Regions from separate parts of the Planococcus sp. 1R117A genome, predicted to be linked through region 2. Evidence: predicted binding sites of a transcription regulator. Region 2 holds the regulator's gene; the other holds the start of a gene.

Region 1 (11,111 bases), 220 kb from region 2:
TTACAGCGTACACCTCTTTTTGAGGCATACTCGAAGTATGGCGGGAAGACAATCGACTTCGGTGGATGGGAACTTCCGGTGCAATTTTCAAGCATTAAAGGAGAACACGAAGCAGTTCGGACAAAAGCTGGCCTATTTGATGTTTCCCATATGGGCGAAATCATGGTGACGGGTTCTGGAAGCCTGGAGTTTTTGCAGCATCTGGTGACTAATGACGTTTCCAAAATTAAAGACGGCCAAGCGCAATACTCAGCGATGTGCTATGAAAATGGCGGTGTTGTGGATGACTTGCTGGTCTATAAAATCAGCGATGACCAGTATATGCTGGTTGTTAACGCCTCTAATATCGAAAAAGATTTTCAATGGATGCAAGATGCCGCATTCGGTGATGTCCAACTTGACAACCAATCCGACAATTTCGGTTTATTAGCTCTTCAAGGACCTCTGGCAGAAACGGTATTGCAGCGTTTGACTGAAGAAGACCTTTCTGAGATCAAAGCTTTCCGCTTTAAAACGGATGTTTCAGTTGGCGGATATCCAGTAATCGTTTCACGGACCGGCTATACAGGAGAAGACGGTTTTGAAATTTATGCAAATCCGGAAGCAACAGTCGCTCTTTGGGATCAAATTTTATCTGAAGGCGAAAAAGACGGCGTTTTGCCATGCGGTCTCGGAGCACGTGATACGTTGCGTTTTGAAGCATGTTTGGCGTTATACGGGCAAGAATTGTCTGAAGATATAACGCCGCTTGAAGCCGGATTGAATTTCGTTGTAAAACTGAAAAAAGAGTCCGACTTTACCGGGAAAGAAGCATTGGCTGCCCAAAAAGAAAATGGAGTGCCCCGCAAGCTTATCGGCATTGAAATGATTGACAAAGGCATTCCACGCCACGGCTATCCGGTTTATGCGGATGGCAAACTGATCGGGGAAGTTACTTCAGGCACACAGTCACCGACGCTTAAGAAAAATATCGGATTGGTTCTGGTCTCAACTGAATTTGCTGAACTCGGAACAGAAGTCGAAATTGAAATCCGCAATAAACGCCTGAAAGCGAAGACAGTTGAAACGCCGTTTTATAAACGCACTAAATAATCTTATTTGAAAAGGGGACCGCATTCTATGAAACATCGCTATTTACCCATGACGTCTCAAGACGAAAAAGACATGCTGGACGTAATCGGCATCGAATCGATTGATGAATTATTTGCAGACATTCCTGAGAAAGTCCGTTTTAAAGGCGAATACAATATCAAAGCGGCCAAATCCGAATCTTCATTGATAAAAGAATTGGCGCAATTAGCAGCGAAAAATGCTGATTCAAACCGTTATGCTTCGTTTTTGGGAGCAGGAGTTTACGATCATTACAAGCCGATTATTGTTGACCATGTAATTTCGCGTTCTGAGTTTTATACGGCTTATACACCTTATCAGCCGGAAATTTCCCAAGGTGAATTGCAGGCGATTTTTGAATTCCAGACGATGATCAGTGAATTGACTGGAATGGATCTTGCCAACTCTTCGATGTATGACGGCGGAACGGCATTGGCAGAAGCTGGAATGCTTGCTGCGGCTCATACTCGCCGCAAAAAAATCCTGGTGTCACGTGCGGTTCATCCGGAGTCACGCGATGTTGTCCGCAGCTATGCATTAGGGCAATCGATTGAAGTGGAAGAAATCCCATTGAAAGATGGCCATACAGATCTTGAAGCATTGAAAAACATGATCAATGATGATGTAGCGGCTGTTATGATCCAATATCCGAACTTCTTTGGGCAAGTTGAAGACTTGGCTTCTTTCGAATCGGTTATCCACGGAGCAGGTGCGCTGTTTGCGGTATCTGCCAATCCTTTGGCACTGGGTGCATTGACTTCTCCTGGTGAACTTGGGGCCGACATCACTGTAGGCGATGCGCAGCCATTCGGAATTGCAGAAGCTTTCGGTGGGCCTCATTGCGGGTATTTTGCTGTCACTAAAAAATTGATGAGAAAAGTTCCAGGCCGTTTGGTCGGGGAAACGGTTGATGAAGACGGACGCCGTGGCTTTGTGTTGACATTGCAAGCGCGTGAACAGCATATCCGCCGCGATAAAGCGACTTCTAATATTTGTTCGAACCAAGCGTTGAACGCATTAGCGGCATCTGTTGCCATGACAGCGCTCGGAAAAGTCGGCACAAAACATATTGCTGTACAGAACATCACTAAAACTTATTACATGAAACAGCAACTGAAAAAAGCAGGATTTGATATTGCATTTGAAGGTGCTCATTTCAACGAAATCGTCGTGAAAACAAAAGCTCCGGTCAAAGAAGTTAATGATGGTTTGCTGGAAAAAGGAATTATCGGCGGCTATGATCTTGGCCGCAGCTACGAAGAGTTAGAAGGACATATGCTTGTTGCTGTAACTGAGCAGCGCACAAAAGAAGAAATCGATGCATTCGTGCAGGAAGTTGCTGCATCAGTGCAGGAAATGGGGGCTACTCATGCATAAAGATAATCAACCGCTCATTTTTGAAATGACGAAAGAAGGCCGCATCGGCTATAGCCTGCCGGATCTTGATGTTCCGGAAATCGATTTGAATGATGTCTTGCCGCAAGGTTTGATCCGTGAAAAAGCAGCTGAGCTGCCTGAAGTATCGGAACTGGACATCATGCGTCATTACACGGCTTTATCAAAGCGCAACCACGGCGTCGATTCCGGATTTTATCCGCTTGGCTCTTGCACGATGAAATACAATCCGAAAATCAACGAATCAGTTGCCCGTTTCCCTGGGTTTGCGAATATCCACCCGCTGCAGGACGAATCCACCGTCCAAGGCGCAATGGAACTGCTATTCGATTTGCAGGAACATTTGAAAGAAATCACGGGCATGGATGAAGTGACACTTCAACCAGCTGCTGGTGCGCAAGGCGAGTGGACAGGCTTGATGATGATCCGTGCTTACCATGAGTCAAGAGGCGACTTAAACCGCACAAAAGTCATCGTTCCCGATTCTGCACACGGCACGAACCCTGCATCTGCTACAGTTGCCGGCTTTGAGACGGTGACAGTAAAATCGAACGAACACGGCTTAGTGGACCTTGAAGATTTAAAGCGCGTAGTTGGAGAAGATACAGCTGCATTGATGCTGACCAACCCGAATACGCTTGGCTTATTTGAAGAACAGATTCTTGAAATGGCTGCCATTATCCATGAAGTAGGCGGCAAATTGTATTATGATGGTGCCAACTTGAACGCAGTTATGTCAAAAGCACGCCCTGGAGACATGGGCTTTGACGTGGTGCATTTAAACTTGCACAAGACATTCACTGGCCCACACGGGGGCGGCGGCCCAGGTTCAGGCCCTGTAGGTGTGAAAAAGGATTTGATTCCTTACTTGCCGAAACCGGTTTTGGTGAAAACAGCAGAAGGTTTGACATTCGACTACAACCGCCCAGACTCTATCGGACGCGTGAAGCCGTTCTACGGCAACTTTGGCATCAACGTCCGCGCTTATACGTATATCCGCTCAATGGGGCCGGACGGCTTAAAAGCGGTAACAGAATACGCGGTATTAAACGCCAATTACATGATGCGCAGACTGGCACCTCATTTCGATTTGCCGTATGACCGCCATTGCAAACACGAATTCGTATTAAGCGGCCGCCGTCAGAAGAAACTGGGTGTGCGTACTTTGGATATGGCAAAACGCCTGCTTGACTTTGGCTACCATCCGCCAACGATCTACTTCCCGTTAAATGTGGAAGAAGGCATGATGATCGAACCGACAGAAACCGAATCAAAAGAAACGTTGGATTCATTTATCGACGCGATGATCCAAATCGCTAAAGAAGTGGAAGACAATCCGGAAATCGTCCAAAATGCACCGCATACGACGGTTATCAAACGGCTTGATGAAGCGCAGGCAGCCCGTAAGCCAGTGCTCCGCTACACGAAAGCTGAATAGAACAAAGAAAAGCCCGTTTGAAGGTGTGCAACCTTTCAAACGGGCTTTTTTCTAATTTCACAATAAAGTTAAAATCCGATGGGCGAATCGGATTCTTCCCAGTTGTTCTGCTCAGTCCGTTTATTTTGCTTCTGAAGCTCACGGATGCGTTTCTCGTATTCGGAATTACCTTCATAATGCCAGTTGAGTGCAGATGACATATAAAGCTCGTTAAGCTGCGAAATAGACAAGCCTTTGGTCAATTTCGCCATATCGTCAATTTCTTCTTCAGTAAAAATGGATTTGACGTCCAGTTTCCGCAAATATTGCTTGCGCAGTTTTTTATCCGGGGAAGGAATTTCGTAAGCCCGGTCAAAACGCCCTGCACGGTTGATCAATGCCGGATCGATCCGTTCAGGGTAATTCGTCGTTCCGATGATAAACAAGCCTTCGCGCGATTGTGTACCGTCGAGCGTATTGAGGAAAACAGAGCGCATGAACTCCGGCATCGAATCGATATCTTCGATGACCAGGATTGCCGGGGCCAGCCGGGAGACGATGCCGAACACTTCCTGGACCGTATAGCTATTTGTGTGTTCTGTAATCTGCCAGTAAACAACTGGAGCTTCAGTGGAGCCCGTGATGGACTTGACCAATGTTGTTTTGCCGTTGCCCGGTGAGCCGTAAAGCAGGATGCCCCGTTTAAAAGGAACGCCATAGTCTTTGAAAAACTGGCCGCCTTCTCTGAAAAACTCATCAATGGAACGGAATATGTCTTGCTTCACGCCTTCTTCGAGCATGACGTCTTGCCGGGAGACGATTGCCATCTCACCGTAATTGCGGCGTTTCACGCCTTCTTCAGCGTCCACCAGGAATGTGATATTGTTCATCAGCGTCTGGCGCAGCATTTCATTCGTATCTTCGAGAAATTGGAATGCACCTTCAATGGATTTTGCAAAGCATTGAAACTCAGGCCAGCTATTGTCGGAAGTGGTGTAAAAAGGCAATTGGGTCAGCGCCACTTCGTGCTTTGGAAAATAAATCAGCCGATTCTCAAATGTCTCTTGGATCTTTAAGTTTCCGCTATGCAGATCGTCCGATGTATTGCCGATTTTGCCCATCGGACGCGCTTCGTAAATGAACGACAGTGTTTCATATGCCAGCTGGCCATTTTCCATCATATCAAGCAAGTATGTATAAAGTTGGGTGATGGTTTCCGTTATGTCGATATGCATCCATGAACCCGGTGACCGCTCGTCAAGCTTAGTAAAAATGCGAGCCGAGACAGCAGCGACGTCGGCATAATGCGGCAAAGTTTCACGGATTGAATGATGGTGCGGAAATAAAATTGTCGGTTTCATGTAGTTCCCCTCGTTTCATTTAATGGAATTGGCATTAGGTAGAAAAAAAGTCTTTCCTGTTTGGAAAGACTTTTATAAATTATCCTTTTGATTTAATTTTGCCGGTCCATTGTTTGAACCCGCCTTGCAGCTGATACAGCTGGGTATAGCCTTTTTTCTTCAAAAACAATGCAACACGGCCGCTGCGTGCGCCGTTTTGGTCATATAAATAAACCGGCTTGTCGGAACGGATTTCTTTGTAGCGCTGGCGCAATTGAGATTGAGGTATATTGCGTGCCCCTAAAATGTGGCCGCCGGCAAATTCTTTTGGCTCACGGACATCGATAAGCTGAGCTTTGCGATAGCCTTCGATAAATTGTTCTTGTGTAAGATTTGTGACAGCTTTTTTAATCCGGAAATAAGAAATCAAACCGAATATGATGACGACTAGCAGTACGCCTATGATGATATACAGATAATCCAATGTTCTTCTTGCCCCTTTCTATTCTCTCTTTATTATAAAAGAAGGAGTGACGTTTGTTCAATGGCAATGTTACACTATTTAATGGATTTAGGGGGCGATCTTGTGAAAATTACGGAATGGTACTTTATAAATTCAGGGCGCAACAGCCCATCATTCAACATGGCAATGGATGAAGCGTTACTGGATTGGCATAGCGAAGGCCTTATCCCACCGGTAATCCGGTTCTATGGCTGGAATCCGGCCACTTTGTCGATCGGCTATTTTCAAAAAGTGGAAAAAGAAATCGATATGGAGAAAGTCGAAGAGCTCGGACTCGGATTTGTCCGGCGTCCAACCGGCGGCAGGGGAGTGCTGCATGAGCATGAACTGACATACAGCATCATCGTCAGCGAGGATTACCCGGATATGCCGGAGACGGTTACGCAAGCCTATCGTGTGCTGAGTGAAGGCTTATTGAAAGGATTTCATAATCTGGGCCTTGATGCATATTTTTCAGTGCCGGATACCGCGGAGAAGAGAGCGGATTTGAAACAGCCGAAAAGCGCTGTTTGTTTTGACTCTCCAAGCTGGTACGAAATGGTCGTTGAAGGGAAGAAAGTGGCCGGCAGTGCGCAAACGCGCCAAAAAGGCGTCATCCTTCAGCACGGCGCCATCCTTCTGGATTTGGATATCGAAAAACTGCTGTCCGTTTTCAAGTACCGGAAGCCTGAAATAAAAGAAATCATGCGCGAGAAAATTCCTGGGAAAGCGGTAGCGATCAATTCCTTGAGGGCACAGCCCGTCTCGGTTGAAGAATGCATCGAAGCTTTTAAGACAGGGTTTCAGGATGCTTTAGGCATCAGTTTGAAGCCATACATATTGAACGAAGAGCAGCTGGATTACATTAAAGCCGTTGAAGAAAAAAAGTACGGCAATGATGATTGGAATTTTCGGACTTAAGGAGCCTTTTGGCTCATTTTCAAAACCGGGTCCATTGAAAAGCTTGATTCTATCGGTTTTCCAATTGGAAAAAAATTCTGAGCAAAATTTTGTTATTTAAAAAAGTTTCAATATCTAGTATCATGGGAATTGTAGTAATACTATATATAGTGTTTAACTCCATATAACACAAAGGAGGAATTGTCAAATGGTTTCTGTCACACAAACTCAATACACGCTTGATCCAAATTCTTTAAACAAAGACATTCAGGCATTCCCGCAAGTTCATGCGATTACTCCTGATATGAAAATTACGCATAAAGGGGTATCCCGTCTCGTAATGATTGACCGGTATTCTTTTAAAGATACGGAAAAAAAGACGCTTAAAGCCGGCGATTTCGTCGTTTTAACCGTTAAAGAAGATCCGAAGTTCCCGGCTCGCGGCCTTGGATTTATCGTTTCAATCGATAAAGAGGCAAACACAGCGAAAATCTGGATTGAAGAAGATTATCGCAGTGCCATCGACAAGGAAAGCGAACAAGAAAGCGGAATCGTCACCCGTACTTTAGATGTTATTGAAAAACCGCTTGAAGTTTATTACGAACAAATCGCAAAACGCAATGCAACCGGTCTGGCATCGGTGGAAACGACGCCGGAGAAACGCCAGCACTGGTTCGAAAAATTCTACGAACAGCTTGTCGGTTTGAAATTCATTCCAGCAGGCCGTGTTTTGTACGGAGCGGGAGCAGATACAGATGTAACGTATTTCAACTGTTATGTCATGCCGTTTGTCGCGGATTCACGCGAAGGAATTTCGGATCACCGCAAACAAGTGATGGAAATCATGTCAAGAGGCGGAGGGGTCGGAACAAACGGTTCAACTCTCCGCCCGCGCAATACGCTGGCACGGGGAGTCAACGGCAAATCCTCGGGGTCGGTATCCTGGCTTGATGACATCGCAAAACTGACGCATCTGGTGGAACAAGGCGGATCACGCCGCGGCGCACAAATGATCATGCTTGCCGACTGGCATCCGGATATTGCGGAATTCATCATTTCCAAGATGCAGAACCCGCGCATCCTGCGTTATTTGATCGAAAACTCACAAGATGAAACGATCAAAAAACTGGCGCACAATAAATTGAAATTCAAACCGCTGACAGAACAGGAAGAAGCGATGTATCAAGGCATCCTGAACTACCGCGCAATTCCTGGAATGGGCGGCTTTAACGAAAAAATCATGCGCGACGCGGAAACAAAGCTGCGCGACGGCGGAACTTATTCTGTCCATAATGAAGAGTTCCTGACTGGCGCCAATATCTCGGTCACGTTGACGGACGATTTCATGCAAGCTGTGGAACAAGACGCTGATTTCGAATTGCGCTTCCCGGCCGTGGAATCCTACTCAAAAGAAGAGATGGCGATCTACAACGAACAATGGCATCAAATCGGCGATGTGCGCGAATGGGAAAAAATGGGCCATAAAGTGCGTACGTACCGGACAATGAAAGCCCGTGAATTGTGGAACTTGATCAATGTCTGCGCCACTTATTCCGCTGAACCCGGCATTTTCTTCATTGACAACGCCAATGAGAAAACCAATGCCACAGCGTATGGACAAAAAGTTGTTGCGACCAACCCTTGCGGTGAGCAGCCGCTTGCTCCTTATTCTGTCTGTAACTTGGCGGCAGTCAACTTGGCGAGATTTGCAGACCCGGTGACGAAACAAGTCGATTTCCAAGCCTTAAAAGAAACGGTGCGCGTCGGTGTCCGGATGCAGGATAACGTTATTGACGCGACTCCTTACTTCCTTGAAGAAAACCGCGTCCAAGCTCTTGGAGAACGGCGTGTCGGCCTCGGAGTCATGGGCCTTGCTGATCTTCTCATCTATTGCGACAAAGAATACGGTTCGCCGGAAGGCAATGAGCTGGTCGATGAAATCTTCAAAACGATCGCGATTGCCGCATACGAGCAATCAACGGATTTAGCAGTGGAACGCGGAAGCTTCCCGTTCCTTGTTGGAAATACCGATGAAGAAACAGCGGCTCTCCGTAAAGCCTTTACCGAAACCGGCTTTATGCAAGGCATGCCGGAAGAAGTGCGCGAAGGCATCCTGGAAAACGGCATCCGGAATTCTCACTTGCTGACAGTAGCGCCGACAGGATCTACTGGAACAATGGTTGGCGTTTCAACCGGCCTTGAGCCATATTATTCATTCACCTACTATCGCAGCGGCCGTCTTGGCAAATTTATCGAAGTTAAAGCCGACATCGTGCGCGAGTATCTGAAAAGCAACCCGGAGGCAGATGAAGAAAACCTGCCAAAAGCATTTGTGACTTCGATGGACTTAGCTCCGGAAGCTCATGCAGATGTGCAATGCATCATTCAGCGCTGGATTGACTCTTCAATTTCCAAAACGGTCAACGCGCCGCGCGGCTATACGGTCGAACAAGTAGAAGGCGTGTACGAGCGCTTGTACAAAGGCGGAGCAAAAGGCGGCACGGTTTATGTCGACGGCAGCCGTGATTCGCAAGTGCTGACGCTGAAAGCGGAAGAAAACACTTTCGAAGAAGAAGACCACAAAGAAGAAGTTAAAGGAAAACGCCCAATCGTCCTTATTGATACGATCCAGGATTTGCGTTCAACCAATGTAACAATCGGATCAGAAGTGGGCGACACTTGCCCGGTCTGCCGAAAAGGGACCGTTGAAGAAATGGGCGGCTGCAATACATGCACCAATTGCAACGCTCAATTAAAATGCGGACTATAAGAAGAACCAGAAACGCGACGGCTCCGGCCGCCGCGTTTTTTTTTGCCGTTCCATAATTTCATGAAGAAAGAAGGCAATAAATGTAGAAAACTACAGAAGGAAAAATACGGAGAGAGCACTAAAACAAGCCTTTACCAATTCGGAACCCGTTTTGCCAATCAAAAAAATGGTGAGACAGCAAAAAGATAATACATGTAAAATACTACATAAGGGTAATTTGAAAAAATCAAAACCCAAAATAAGAAATGAAAAAGACAGAGAAAAACCGGATCAATTAAAAAGAAAAGGGATTAACAGATAAAACAGCAAATCAATTGAAGAATTTCCAGTTTTTCTTTTAATGGTTGCCCGATTTTTGCCGTATGATAAAATAGTGAAGACTGTGATGGAGAGGAGTGGGGCAATGAAGATATTGTGCTTGAATGGACCAAACTTAAATCGCCTCGGAAAGCGTGAAAAAGAAGCATACGGTACTTTTACACTGGATGAATTGGAAGCGGACTTGATGGAATTTTCCCAGGGCAACGGCATCAATTTGATGTGCATGCAGTCTAACCATGAAGGTGAATTGATCGACTGGATTCATCTTGCTGCTGATGACGGCACAGAAGGCATTGTTTTAAATGCCGGAGCATTTACTCATACAAGCGTAGCTATCAGGGATGCCATCGCTTCGATTCAGATTCCTGTTATTGAAGTACATATCTCGAATGTTTATAAGCGAGAAGAATTCCGCCATCACTCCCATATCGCTCCGGTAGCAGCCGGACAAATAACGGGTTTTGGCCAAGACGTCTATAAATTGGCATTGCATGCACTGCTATTCAAACAAGCGAGAGGATGACCCCATTGAAACTTCAAAAATTGCGCACCGAAATGGAACAGCAGCAACTCGAGGCTTTGCTGATTACAAGCCAGTATAATCTGCGCTACTTAACCGAATTTACTGGCACTGCCGGGTTGGCGCTTGTGACGCAGAACAAAGCTTACTTCATTACCGATTTCCGCTATACCGAGCAAGCGGGAAGCCAAGTGAAGGAATTCGAAGTCGTCCAGGCAAAAACGAATTTGCTGGAAGAAGCTGCAGAAATTGCAAAGAATCTTGCGGTGAAATCACTGGCTTTTGAAAAAGACTACGTAACTTATGCATCATTCCTCGAATACCAAGCGAAAATCGAAGCTGACTTAAAACCGATCAGCGGCTTGATTGAAAAAATCCGGATGATTAAGACTCCGGAAGAAGTCAGCATCTTAAAAGCAGCAGCTAAAATTGCCGATGATGCCTATGAACATATTTGCAAATTCATCAAGGCAGGCCAGACAGAACTGGAGATTTCCAATGAGCTGGAATTCTTCATGAGAAAACAAGGAGCGACTTCTTCTTCGTTTGATACGATTGTCGCATCGGGCTTGCGTTCAGCTTTGCCGCACGGTGTGGCGACGGACAAAAAAATCGGAAATGGGGATTTCATCACGCTCGATTACGGGGCTTTGTACAACGGCTATATTTCAGATATCACCCGTACTGTAGCAGTGGGTGAACCTTCCAGCAAGCTGAAGGAAATTTACCAGATTGTTTTGGATGCCCAAGTGATGGCCGTTGAAAAAATCGGGCCGGGCATGACCGGCATTGAAGCGGATGCCATTGCCCGCGATTACATTAAGTCGAAAGGCTAC
Region 2 (11,111 bases):
CTGAAATTAGCTGAAATTGAAAAGAACATCTATTGGATTGCCGGCGAGAAGTTTAACATCAATTCTCCAAAACAATTGGGAGTAATATTGTTTGAGAAACTGGGTTTGCCTGCTTTAAAGAAAACAAAGACCGGTTATTCAACAGCGGCAGATGTGCTCGAAAAACTGGAAGGGCAGCATGAAATCATTTCGCAGATTCTGATATACCGCCAGCTCGGCAAAATCCTGTCTACTTATATAGAAGGTTTATTGAAGGAAATCCATGAAGACGGTAAAGTGCACACCCGTTTCCAGCAAGCATTGACGACTACCGGGCGCCTTAGCTCCATCAATCCGAATCTGCAGAACATTCCGGTGCGCCTGGAAGAAGGGCGGAAAATCCGTAAAGCATTTGTGCCGTCGGAACCAGGCTGGCTGATGGTCGCAGCGGATTACTCACAGATCGAATTGCGTGTCTTAGCGGACATGTCGAAAGACGAGAGCCTGATTGATGCCTTTAAGCATGATATGGATATCCATACGAAGACGGCAAGCGATGTTTTCCATGTGCCGATTGAGCAAGTGACGTCGGATATGCGCCGTGCCGCGAAAGCTGTTAACTTCGGCATTGTTTATGGCATCAGCGATTATGGTTTATCACAGAGCTTGAACATTACCCGGAAAGCAGCAGCGGAATTTATCGATACTTATCTAAAGAGTTTCCCAGGAGTTAAAAACTATATGGACTCCAGCATCCAATCAGCGAAGAAAAATGGGTTTGTTACGACGCTCATGAACCGGCGCCGTTATTTGACAGATATCAATAGTTCCAACTTTAATTTGCGCAGCTTTGCAGAGCGTACTGCGATGAACACGCCGATACAGGGAAGTGCCGCCGATATTATCAAAAAGGCGATGATTGACATGGCAGAAGCACTCGAACGCGAAGGCTTGCAGACACGCATGCTGCTTCAAGTACACGATGAATTGATATTCGAGGCGCCTCCTGAAGAGCTTGAAAAATTGAAGGTTCTGGTGCCACAGATTATGGAAAACACTGTAGAACTGAATGTGCCGCTAAAAGCGGATTTTGCATTCGGAGATACTTGGTACGATACGAAATGATAGGAGGGCTTGCAGATGCCTGAACTTCCAGAAGTGGAAGGCGTCGTTCGCCTGATTCGCCCGGCCGCCATTGGGAAAAAGATTCGCGAAGTATTTGTTTCAGATACCATCCGCGTGTCCAAAACGAATGGAAAAGAAGCCATTATTAAAAAGATGGAAGCTGATTCGTTTATCGACAGCTTGATCGGAGCACAGATTATCAGCGTTGAACGGCGCAGCAAATATATTTATTTTACATTGAAAACAGAAGAGGAATTTTTACTCGTCAATCATTTGGGCATGTCGGGGGCCTGGTTTTATGTCGACAGCCTGATGGCAATCCATGAAGACAAATTTCGGCGCCATGTCCATGTTGTGCTGACCCTAAGCGATGGCAATTTGCTTGCCTACTCGGATATACGGCGTTTTGGGGAAATGAGAGTACTGAAGGAAGAAGCGGATTATCCTCCGCTTCTTTTAATGGCGCCGGAACCATTTGCAGAAGGGGCATTGGAACATTTCCTGCAGCTGGCAGACAGCCCGAAATATAAAAACAAAGCGATTAAAGAAGTGATTATGGATGGCCAGGTTATTTCCGGCTGCGGCAATATTTATGCAACAGAAGCACTTTACAAAATGAAAATTCACCCAAACCGGGCAGCTGGCAGAATAAGCCGCATCCGGAAAGTACAATTATTTGAAGCGATTGTCGCCATATTGCTGGAAAGCATCGAAGCTGGCGGCAGTACGATATCGGATTACCGGAATATAAACGGGGAATCCGGCAGTATGCAGAATCGTTTCGGAATGTATGGAAAAAAACAATGCATGGTATGCGGCAGCACGACGAAATCACTGAAAATCGGTGGAAGGACTTCTGTGTATTGCCCAACCTGCCAAAAGTGAGGTCATGATATGATAATCGGTTTAACCGGAAGCATTGCCAGCGGAAAAAGTACCGTATCTGAAATGCTGAAAGAATTGGGGTATCCAATTGTAGATGCTGATAAAGTAGCCCGTCTTGTCGTAGAGCCGGGAAGCGAAACACTGCAGGAAATTGAAGCATTATTCGGCAAAGAAATCATTCTTCCGGATGGCAGCATGGATCGGAAAAGAGTTGGCGAATTGATATTTAACGATCCGGCAAGCCGAAAAAAACTGAATGATGTAATTCATCCTGCAATCCGGATGGAAATGATCAGGCAGCGAAGCGAATTACTCAAAAACGGCCATGAAATTGTCATCATGGATATACCGCTCCTTTTTGAAAGCCGGCTGCAGCATATGGTCGATAAAGTTCTCGTAGTCAGTGTGACGGAAGAAAATCAGTTGAAACGCCTGATGGAACGTAATGGTTTAACAGAAAAAGAGGCGAAAGCCCGCATTTCTTCACAGTTGCCGATGTCGGTAAAAGAAGAAGGTGCGGATGCCGTCATCTACAATAATGGCGCAGTTGAAGAGACCAAATGGCAGTTAAATCGCATTTTGGAGCAGTGGAGAGAAAAAAGTATAGAAGAATGATAATTCATACTACTTTAAGGTTCCAGATTCCGTAAAATGTGTTATACTATATAACGAATTAAAAATTTAAGTATAACTTATTTAATTGGAGGACTCGTACATGACAGTTTCTATTGCGATTAACGGATTTGGCCGTATTGGCCGCATGGTTTTCAGACAGGCTATTCTAATGGATGACATCACGATTGCAGCTGTTAATGCCAGCTACCCTGCTGAAACTTTAGCGCATTTGATTAAGTATGACACAAATCACGGAACCTTCGAGGGCGACGTCTCTGCAGAAGGAGATGCATTAATCGTCAACGGTAAACGGGTTCAACTCGTCAATGAACGGGATCCTTTAAAACTGCCATGGAAAGCAATGGGCATTGATATCGTTATTGAAGCGACAGGGAAATTCAATTCCCGGGAGCAAGCTGGCCTTCATTTGGACGCAGGTGCAAAAAAAGTTATCTTGTCTGCTCCAGGAAAAAATGTCGATATCACGATTGTAATGGGAGTAAATGATGATAAATTAGAAATTGAGAAACACGATGTCATATCCAACGCAAGCTGCACAACAAACTGCTTAGCACCAGTAGCTAAAGTATTGCATGATGCATTCGGCATTGAAAATGGCTTAATGACAACTGTTCATTCATTCACAAATGACCAGAGAAATTTAGACAATCCGCATAAAGATTTACGCCGTGCCCGTGCTTGTGGACAGTCGATTATTCCGACTTCGACGGGTGCTGCGAAAGCGCTCTCTTTAGTTCTTCCTGAACTTGACGGAAAATTGCATGGCATGTCTCTTCGCGTGCCAACACCGAACGTATCTCTTGTGGATTTAGTGGTTGATCTTGAACGAGATGTAACAATTGAAGAAGTTAACGAAGCGTTTATCAGAGCCTCTGAAGGAAATCTGAAAGGAATTCTCAGCTTGACGATGGAGCCGCTTGTTTCGGTTGATTTTAATACAACAACCCAATCTGCAATCATTGATGGATTATCCACGATGGTAATCGGAGACCGCAAAGTGAAAGTTTTGGCTTGGTATGATAATGAGTGGGGCTATTCGGCACGAGTGGTTGACTTAGCGAAAAAAGTAGCAAAGTCAATCGTTTATGCTTGATAATTAGTAGAAGCCGCATCGCCTATACAACAGGGATGCGGCTTTTTTATGAAAAAATTCCCTGAAAAAAATAATTAATTTTAAGTAATATTTATTGCATTTCATTTCAATACGTCATATACTAACATTCGTAGCCAAAAACGGCTGCGAACTTCTTCGTTACCAATGCTTATATGGCAACGGATGGAGCAATCTTTATTCACATGACTGCTTAAAGGGTTAGGACCTCTTTGGACTAACTTTCCCCCGTGGTAGTCAACTTTGAATATTTTGCGCATCAAAACAAAATGATATCAAAGGGGGAAACGAACCATGGAAACAATGGGACGTCACGTAATTGCAGAACTTTGGCAGTGTGATTTTGACAAATTAAACGATATGGATTTTATCGAGCAGACTTTTGTTGATGCAGCACTGAAATCCGGAGCGGAAGTCAGAGAAGTAGCTTTTCATAAATTTGCACCTCAAGGCGTAAGCGGTGTGGTCATCATTTCTGAATCTCACTTAACGATCCACAGCTTCCCGGAACACGGATACGCAAGTATTGATGTATATACTTGTGGAGATCTTGATCCGACAATTGCAGCAAATTATATCGCAGAAGCACTTAATTCCGGTACACGTGAATTTGTAGAAGTGCCTCGCGGAATGGGTCCGGTCAGTGTTGGAAAAGCCAAAGTTTCAGTAAATGCATAATCCATTTAACATGAAAACAACGAGCAGAGGATAAAATCCTCTGCTTTTTCTATTTTACAGAAGAAATTTTGTTATACTAGATAGAGCAGATACAAAGTTTAGGGAGATGTCAAAATGAAATGTCCAGCTTGCCAGCATAATGGTACACGCGTAGTTGACTCGCGGCCAGTCGATGATAATAAGTCCATAAGAAGGCGCCGGGAATGTGAATCCTGCGGTTACCGCTATACCACTTTTGAAAAAGTGGAAGAAATGCCTTTGATTGTTGTCAAAAAAGATGGATCCCGTGAAGAGTTCAGTCGCGAGAAAGTATTAAGAGGATTGATCCGGGCATGCGAAAAACGGCCTGTTCCGCTGGAAGTGCTAGAACAAGTAGTTTTCGATATTGAAAAAACGCTTCGGCGCACTGGAAATGCTGAAGTTAAATCCGAAGATGTCGGGGAACTGGTGATGGACCGGTTGGCGGACATCGATGAAGTTGCATATGTCCGTTTTGCTTCCGTTTACCGCCAGTTCAAAGACATTACGGTGTTTATTGACGAATTGAAGGATTTACTTAAAAAGAATCCAGAAGACAAGAAATCTGAGTAAGGCGGTGAACCATGTCTGCACTATATAAAGAACTTCAAGCTGCGGATTCTTTTAAAATTCGGTTGCCGTATCCATTTTCCAATTATGACCGCCAATTATTGACCTTGCTGTATCAGCCGCTGATCGGTGCGGAAGCTGTCTCTTTTTATATGACGCTTTGGGCCGAAGGGGAAGAAGCAAAAGAAGAAGCGACTCATTATACATTGATGAATATTCTCGGCATTCCGATTGCCAAAATCTTTGAAGCGCGCATTCAATTGGAAGCCATCGGTTTGCTGAGAACTTACCGCAAAGACACTGAAAACCGTTCCTTCATCTATGATCTATGCCCTCCGCTTGATCCAAAAAGCTTTTTCATGGACCCGTTACTGTCAATGTTTTTATTCAGCAAAATTGGGGAATCTGCTTACCGGAAAGTGAGAGACCGTTTTATGATACATACGGAAATAGGCGAAGGCTTCAAAGAAGTTTCCCGCACATTCACGGATATTTATCAGCCCGTCCATGCAAAAGCCGGATATCCTACGGAACAGCCGGATTTGCAAGAGCGCAAAAACGGCAGCTACCAAACCGATTCAGACTTTGATTTCGGCTTGCTGCGGCAAGGATTGTCAGAACAGCTGGTGCCAACCCGAGTACTGACGGCTATGATAAAAGACACCATCGCGAAACTGGCGTTTCTATACAGTTGGGGACCGCTTGATATGCAAAAAGTGATTTTATTGGCTATCGATGATGATTATAAGCTGACAACCGATGGAATAAAAAAGGCAGCATCTGAATATTATAAATTGACAGTGGCGACAACAGCACCGCAATTAGTCCAAGCACACAAAACTGAACCGAAGATTGTGGAAAAGCCGAAAACAAGGCAAGACGAGCTGATTTTGTATTTGGAATCGGCTTCACCTGTTGAAGTGCTTCGCGATATTGCCAACGGCAAAGAACCGCTGCCGGCAGATGTCCAATTGGCCAATCAGCTGGTCATGCAATATGGAATGGAGCCGGCAGTGGTCAATGTGCTGCTGCAATACGTTCTGCTTCGAACCGATATGAAACTGACCAAAGCCTATGTTGAAAAAATCGCATCCCATTGGCTGCGCAAAAATGTTACGACAGCGAAAGATGCGATGGAATTAGCGCGCACTGAACACGAGCAGTACGTTAAATGGAAATCGGAAGGTTCTCCAACTGCGGCATCGAGAAGTACAGCTAAATCAAGCAGGAAACCAGTGAGGGAAGAAAAATTGCCTGAATGGTTTTATCAAAAAGATGAGGCTCCTGCAGTTAAAGGCGAACCGAAAAATGATAAATTGGAAGTGGAAAAACAAAAACTTCTCGCAAAACTTGCGCTGAAGAAAGGTAAAGGTGATTAAATGGAGCCGATTCGCGAAACACTGAAACGGGTAGTGAATGCCCCTGCTTTTTCGGAACGCTATAATGATATGCGGAAAGAAGTGCTGGAACATCCAGGCGTTCAAAAGTTCCTGGAAGACCATTCGGCGGATATTGATAAAAGCATTGTTGATAAAGGACTTGGAAAGCTATATGAGTATATCAATCAATCGCATGATTGCAATAAATGCCCTAGCCTCGGAAACTGCATCAACACGCTAAAAGGCTTTGAACCGAATCTGGTTCTGGAACGCGGCAATATCGGCATTGCCTATACTCCTTGCCGATTAAAAAATGAGCATGACAATAAACGCCGTGCTTCTTCAATGATACACAGCATGTATATGCCAAAAGAAGTGCTGCAGGCGACTTTTTCAGATTTTGAACCGGATGCGAGAAGAATGGAAGCATTTCTGGCGGCAGGAGACTTTTTGGAAAAAGCAACCGGTCCAGATAACCTTCCTGAAAAAGGGCTATTTCTCTACGGCAAATTCGGTGTCGGCAAATCATATTTGCTAAGTGCTATGGCAAATGAACTTGCCGAAATGGGCGTCAAAACCGTGCTGGTATTTGTGCCGGAATTTATGCGCGAGATGAAGCAGGCGATCGGCGACCAGACATTGCAGGAAAAAGTGGATTATGTAAAAAAAGCGGACGTCCTGATGCTTGATGATATCGGCGCGGAAGCGATGTCGAGCTGGACGCGCGATGAAGTGCTGGGAACCATCCTGCATTACCGCATGGCAGAAAGGCTGCCGACTTTCATGACGTCCAATTTCAGCTATTCCGAACTTCAGCATCATCTGACTTACTCACAGCGCGGCGAAAAAGAAGATTTAAAAGCGGCGCGTGTCATGGAACGCATCCGTGCCTTGACAATCCCAGTGAAATTGGATGGCCCAAATAGAAGAAATTAATAAAGAAAAGTAGAATCGGCCGTTGGAGTAAGTGTTTTTCTTTGAACAGGTGGTTGCGTTTTTGATTTTTTAGCAGTATAGTAAAAATAATCGAACTATGATTTAAAATGCGTTGACAAGGACAATAGCGGAATTGTACGACTTTCAGAGAGAGAAGCCCAGGCTGCAAGCTTCTTAAGTACCGGCAAAACGCTTACCACCTTCGAGCAGCAGCTGTGAACTTTTTTAGTAGCAGCTGACGGTACCGGCCCGTTAGCCGATGCAGAGCTTCATTTTGGATAGTTTTTTCTATCCCGAATAGAAGAAGGGTGGAACCACGAACAGAGCTTCGTCCCTTTGGGATGAGGCTTTTTTTATTTGTTCAAAAAAACTACAGAAGAAAGCGTGGCATTTCAATGCTGATTTAATTATGAGGAAGTAAGCAGCATTGAAATCGACGCATCTTACAAAAGGAGAGAGTAAATATGTCAGACATGATCCAACTAACATTCCCTGATGGTGCAGCAAAGGAGTTTCCAAAAGGCACAACTACAGAAGAAATTGCTCAATCCATCTCACCGGGGCTTCGCAAGAAAGCATTGGCTGGTAAAGTGGGAGAGCAGTTAATCGACTTGAAATCACCGATCAATGAAGACGGCAGCATTGCCATCATCACTCCAGAGTCTGACGAAGCCATTGAAATTCTTCGTCATTCAACTGCCCACTTATTAGCTCAAGCGGTTAGACGCTTGTATCCAGATGCTAAATTTGGTGTTGGTCCGGTAATTGAAAATGGATTTTATTACGATATTGATTCTGAACAACCGATCACAGCTGAAGATCTGTCAGCAATTGAAAAGGAAATGAAAAAAATCATCAATGAAAACTTGGAAATTGTGCGTCTAGACGTTTCCCGGGCAGAAGCGCAAGAACGTTTCGCGGCTATCGAAGATCCGTATAAGCTGGAACTTCTTGAAGCGATTCCGGAAGATGAGCAAGTATCGATTTACGAGCAAGGCGAATTTTTCGACCTTTGCCGCGGCATCCACGTGCCAGCAACTGGAAAATTAAAAGAATTTAAATTGCTGAGTGTCGCGGGAGCTTATTGGAGAGGCGATAGCGACAATAAAATGCTGCAGCGCATCTACGGTACTGCTTTCTTTAAAAAAGAAGACTTGAAAGAGCATCTGGCTTTCCTGGAAGAAGCAAAAGAACGCGACCATCGCAAAATCGGGAAAGAACTGAATTTATTCATGAACTCCCAAAAAGTTGGCCAAGGTTTGCCGATGTGGCTGCCAAAAGGTGCAACTATCCGCCGCATCATCGAGCGCTATATTGTCGACAAAGAAGAGCGCTTGGGCTATGACCACGTTTATACTCCGATAATGGGAAGCGTCGATTTGTACAAGACTAGCGGACACTGGGATCATTACCAGGAAGACATGTTCCCGGTTATGCAGATGGACAATGAAGAACTGGTATTGCGCCCGATGAACTGTCCGCACCATATGATGATTTATAAACAAGGTATCCATTCATACCGCAACTTGCCGATTCGAATCGCAGAGCTGGGCTTGATGCACCGCTACGAAATGTCTGGTGCTTTATCTGGCCTTCAGCGAGTACGCGGCATGACATTGAACGATGCGCATATCTTTGTGCGCCCGGACCAAATAAAGGATGAGTTCAAACGTGTAGTCAATTTAGTAATTGAAGTATATAAAGACTTCGATATCAAAGATTATTCATTCCGTTTGTCTTACCGCGATCCAGCAGACAAAGAGAAATACTTCGACGATGATGCAATGTGGGAACGTGCACAGGCAATGCTGAAAGAAGCCATGGATGATTTAGGACTTCCTTATACTGAAGTGGAAGGCGAAGCGGCTTTCTACGGGCCGAAAGTGGATGTCCAAGTGAAAACTGCTCTTGGCAAAGAAGAAACTTTGTCGACTGTCCAGCTTGATTTCCTTTTGCCTGAGCGCTTTGACCTTTCTTATATCGGAGAAGACGGCAAGCAGCATCGGCCGGTCGTTATCCACCGTGGCGTCGTTTCAACAATGGAACGTTTTGTAGCCTTTCTGATCGAAGAATATAAAGGAGCCTTCCCGACTTGGCTGGCTCCGGTGCAAGTGGAAGTAATTCCGGTTTCACTGGACGCCCACAGCAATTATGCAAAAGAAGTGCAGGAAAAACTGCAAAATCAGCGCTTGCGCGTCGATATTGATGAGCGCGATGAAAAACTGGGGTATAAAATCCGCGAAGCCCAAATGCAGAAAGTTCCTTATATGCTGGTCATCGGGGACCAGGAGCTGGAAAACGGATCGGTCAATGTCCGCAAATACGGAGAACAAAAATCCGAAAGCATGCCTTTTGACGACTTTTTGAAATTGATTCAAAGCGAACTTCGCTAAGTAGGTTGACATGCATACGGTAGCGTGATATTATAAATAAGGTTATAGAATACTTATATGTGCAAAGCAGGAGCACCCGCTTCTCACCTGATCGACCGATTGTTGGCAGGTATACACGATATTGACTTTTTCACGCTTTTGCGTGTTGTCATAATTTGCGGGTGGACCTCTGTGGTCCATCCGTTTTTGTTTTGGATCGGAACCTGTCAACCGGCAATCGTCGGTTTGAACATTTAAGCTATTCGCGACACTATCCGGAGGTGGATTAATATTAGCAAAGACATTAATGTAAACGAAGGTATTCGTGCACGTGAGCTACGGGTTATTGATCAGAACGGTGAACAACTCGGCATTAAAACACGTACCGAAGCACTTGAAATTGCTGGCCGTGTCAACTTGGATCTTGTACTAGTGGCTCCACAAGCTAAGCCACCGGTTGCACGCATCATGGACCATGGTAAGTTCAAGTTCGAACAGCAAAAGAAAGATCGCGAAATCCGCAAGAATCAAAAAGTCATCATCGTCAAAGAGGTTCGTTTGAGCCCATCAATTGACGAACACGATTTCAACACGAAACTTCGCAATGCGATCAAGTTCCTTGAAAAAGGCGACAAAGTGAAAGCTTCAATCCGCTTTAAAGGCCGTGCGATTACGCACAAAGAAATCGGACAGCGCGTCCTTGAACGCTTCGCAGAAGCATGCAAGGAAGTAGCGACGGTTGAACAGCGCCCTAAAATGGATGGCCGCAGCATGTTCTTGATGCTTGCGCCACTACACGAAAAAGAATAATAGTACAATTGTTTAGGAGGAACTCGAAATGCCGAAAATGAAAAGCCATAGCGGTGCATCAAAACGTTTCAAAAAAACTGGAACTGGTAAAGTAAGACGCAACCGTTCACACACAAGCCACTTATTTGCAAACAAATCGACTAAGCAAAAGCGTCACCTTCGCAAAGGGAAACTTGTTTCTGCAGGCGATTTGAAACGCATCAAATCTTTGATCTACAACATGAAGTAAGAAAAGCGCAAGCGCCCGTATAGATTCGACGGGCATAAGACGAAGGGGCGAAGCGGCGCTTTTTGCCGCACAGGCACTTTGGCTTATGATCCCAAGAATCTGGGCGCTGCAGTCTAGACAAAAACAAAAAATCGAATTTTTTATATTCAAGCAGGAGGTAATGGATTATGCCACGCGTAAAAGGTGGAACAGTGACGCGCCAGCGTCGTAAAAAGGTAATTAAATTAGCAAAAGGTTATTACGGTGCTAAGCACATTCAATATAAAGTAGCTAACCAACAAGTGATGAAGTCTGGTAACTATGCTTACCGTGACCGTCGCAACAAAAAACGTGACTTCCGCAGATTGTGGATCACTCGTATCAACGCAGCAGCTCGTTTGAAC

Evidence for each region. The regulator NrdR, encoded in region 2, represses ribonucleotide reductase genes. The targets are predictions, from matches to a motif close to AACACNATATATNGTGTT.
Region 1: ACSFXN_RS07895 (vitamin B12-dependent ribonucleotide reductase) is a predicted target of NrdR. The motif match lies at 6,822-6,839, and genes of this name have one in related genera.

The regions. Positions count from the first base shown of each region.
Region 1 is NZ_JBPRLO010000002.1:495,443-506,553, reverse strand. It holds gene gcvT (glycine cleavage system aminomethyltransferase GcvT) at 1-1,092, shown strand, start outside; gene gcvPA (aminomethyl-transferring glycine dehydrogenase subunit GcvPA) at 1,120-2,487, shown strand; gene gcvPB (aminomethyl-transferring glycine dehydrogenase subunit GcvPB) at 2,480-3,943, shown strand; gene ACSFXN_RS07910 (AAA family ATPase) at 4,012-5,283, opposite strand; gene ACSFXN_RS07905 (rhodanese-like domain-containing protein) at 5,363-5,746, opposite strand; gene ACSFXN_RS07900 (lipoate--protein ligase family protein) at 5,906-6,685, shown strand; gene ACSFXN_RS07895 (vitamin B12-dependent ribonucleotide reductase) at 6,873-9,434, shown strand; gene aroQ (type II 3-dehydroquinate dehydratase) at 9,838-10,278, shown strand; gene ACSFXN_RS07885 (M24 family metallopeptidase) at 10,275-11,111, shown strand, end outside.
Region 2 is NZ_JBPRLO010000002.1:716,637-727,747, reverse strand. It holds gene polA (DNA polymerase I) at 1-1,104, shown strand, start outside; gene mutM (bifunctional DNA-formamidopyrimidine glycosylase/DNA-(apurinic or apyrimidinic site) lyase) at 1,120-1,989, shown strand; gene coaE (dephospho-CoA kinase) at 1,999-2,604, shown strand; gene ACSFXN_RS09030 (glyceraldehyde-3-phosphate dehydrogenase) at 2,705-3,718, shown strand; gene speD (adenosylmethionine decarboxylase) at 4,031-4,414, shown strand; gene nrdR (transcriptional regulator NrdR) at 4,529-5,005, shown strand; gene ACSFXN_RS09015 (replication initiation and membrane attachment family protein) at 5,017-6,381, shown strand; gene dnaI (primosomal protein DnaI) at 6,382-7,317, shown strand; T-box leader at 7,421-7,656, shown strand; gene thrS (threonine--tRNA ligase) at 7,782-9,710, shown strand; ribosomal protein L20 leader region at 9,769-9,908, shown strand; gene infC (translation initiation factor IF-3) at 9,981-10,499, shown strand; gene rpmI (50S ribosomal protein L35) at 10,528-10,728, shown strand; gene rplT (50S ribosomal protein L20) at 10,896-11,111, shown strand, end outside.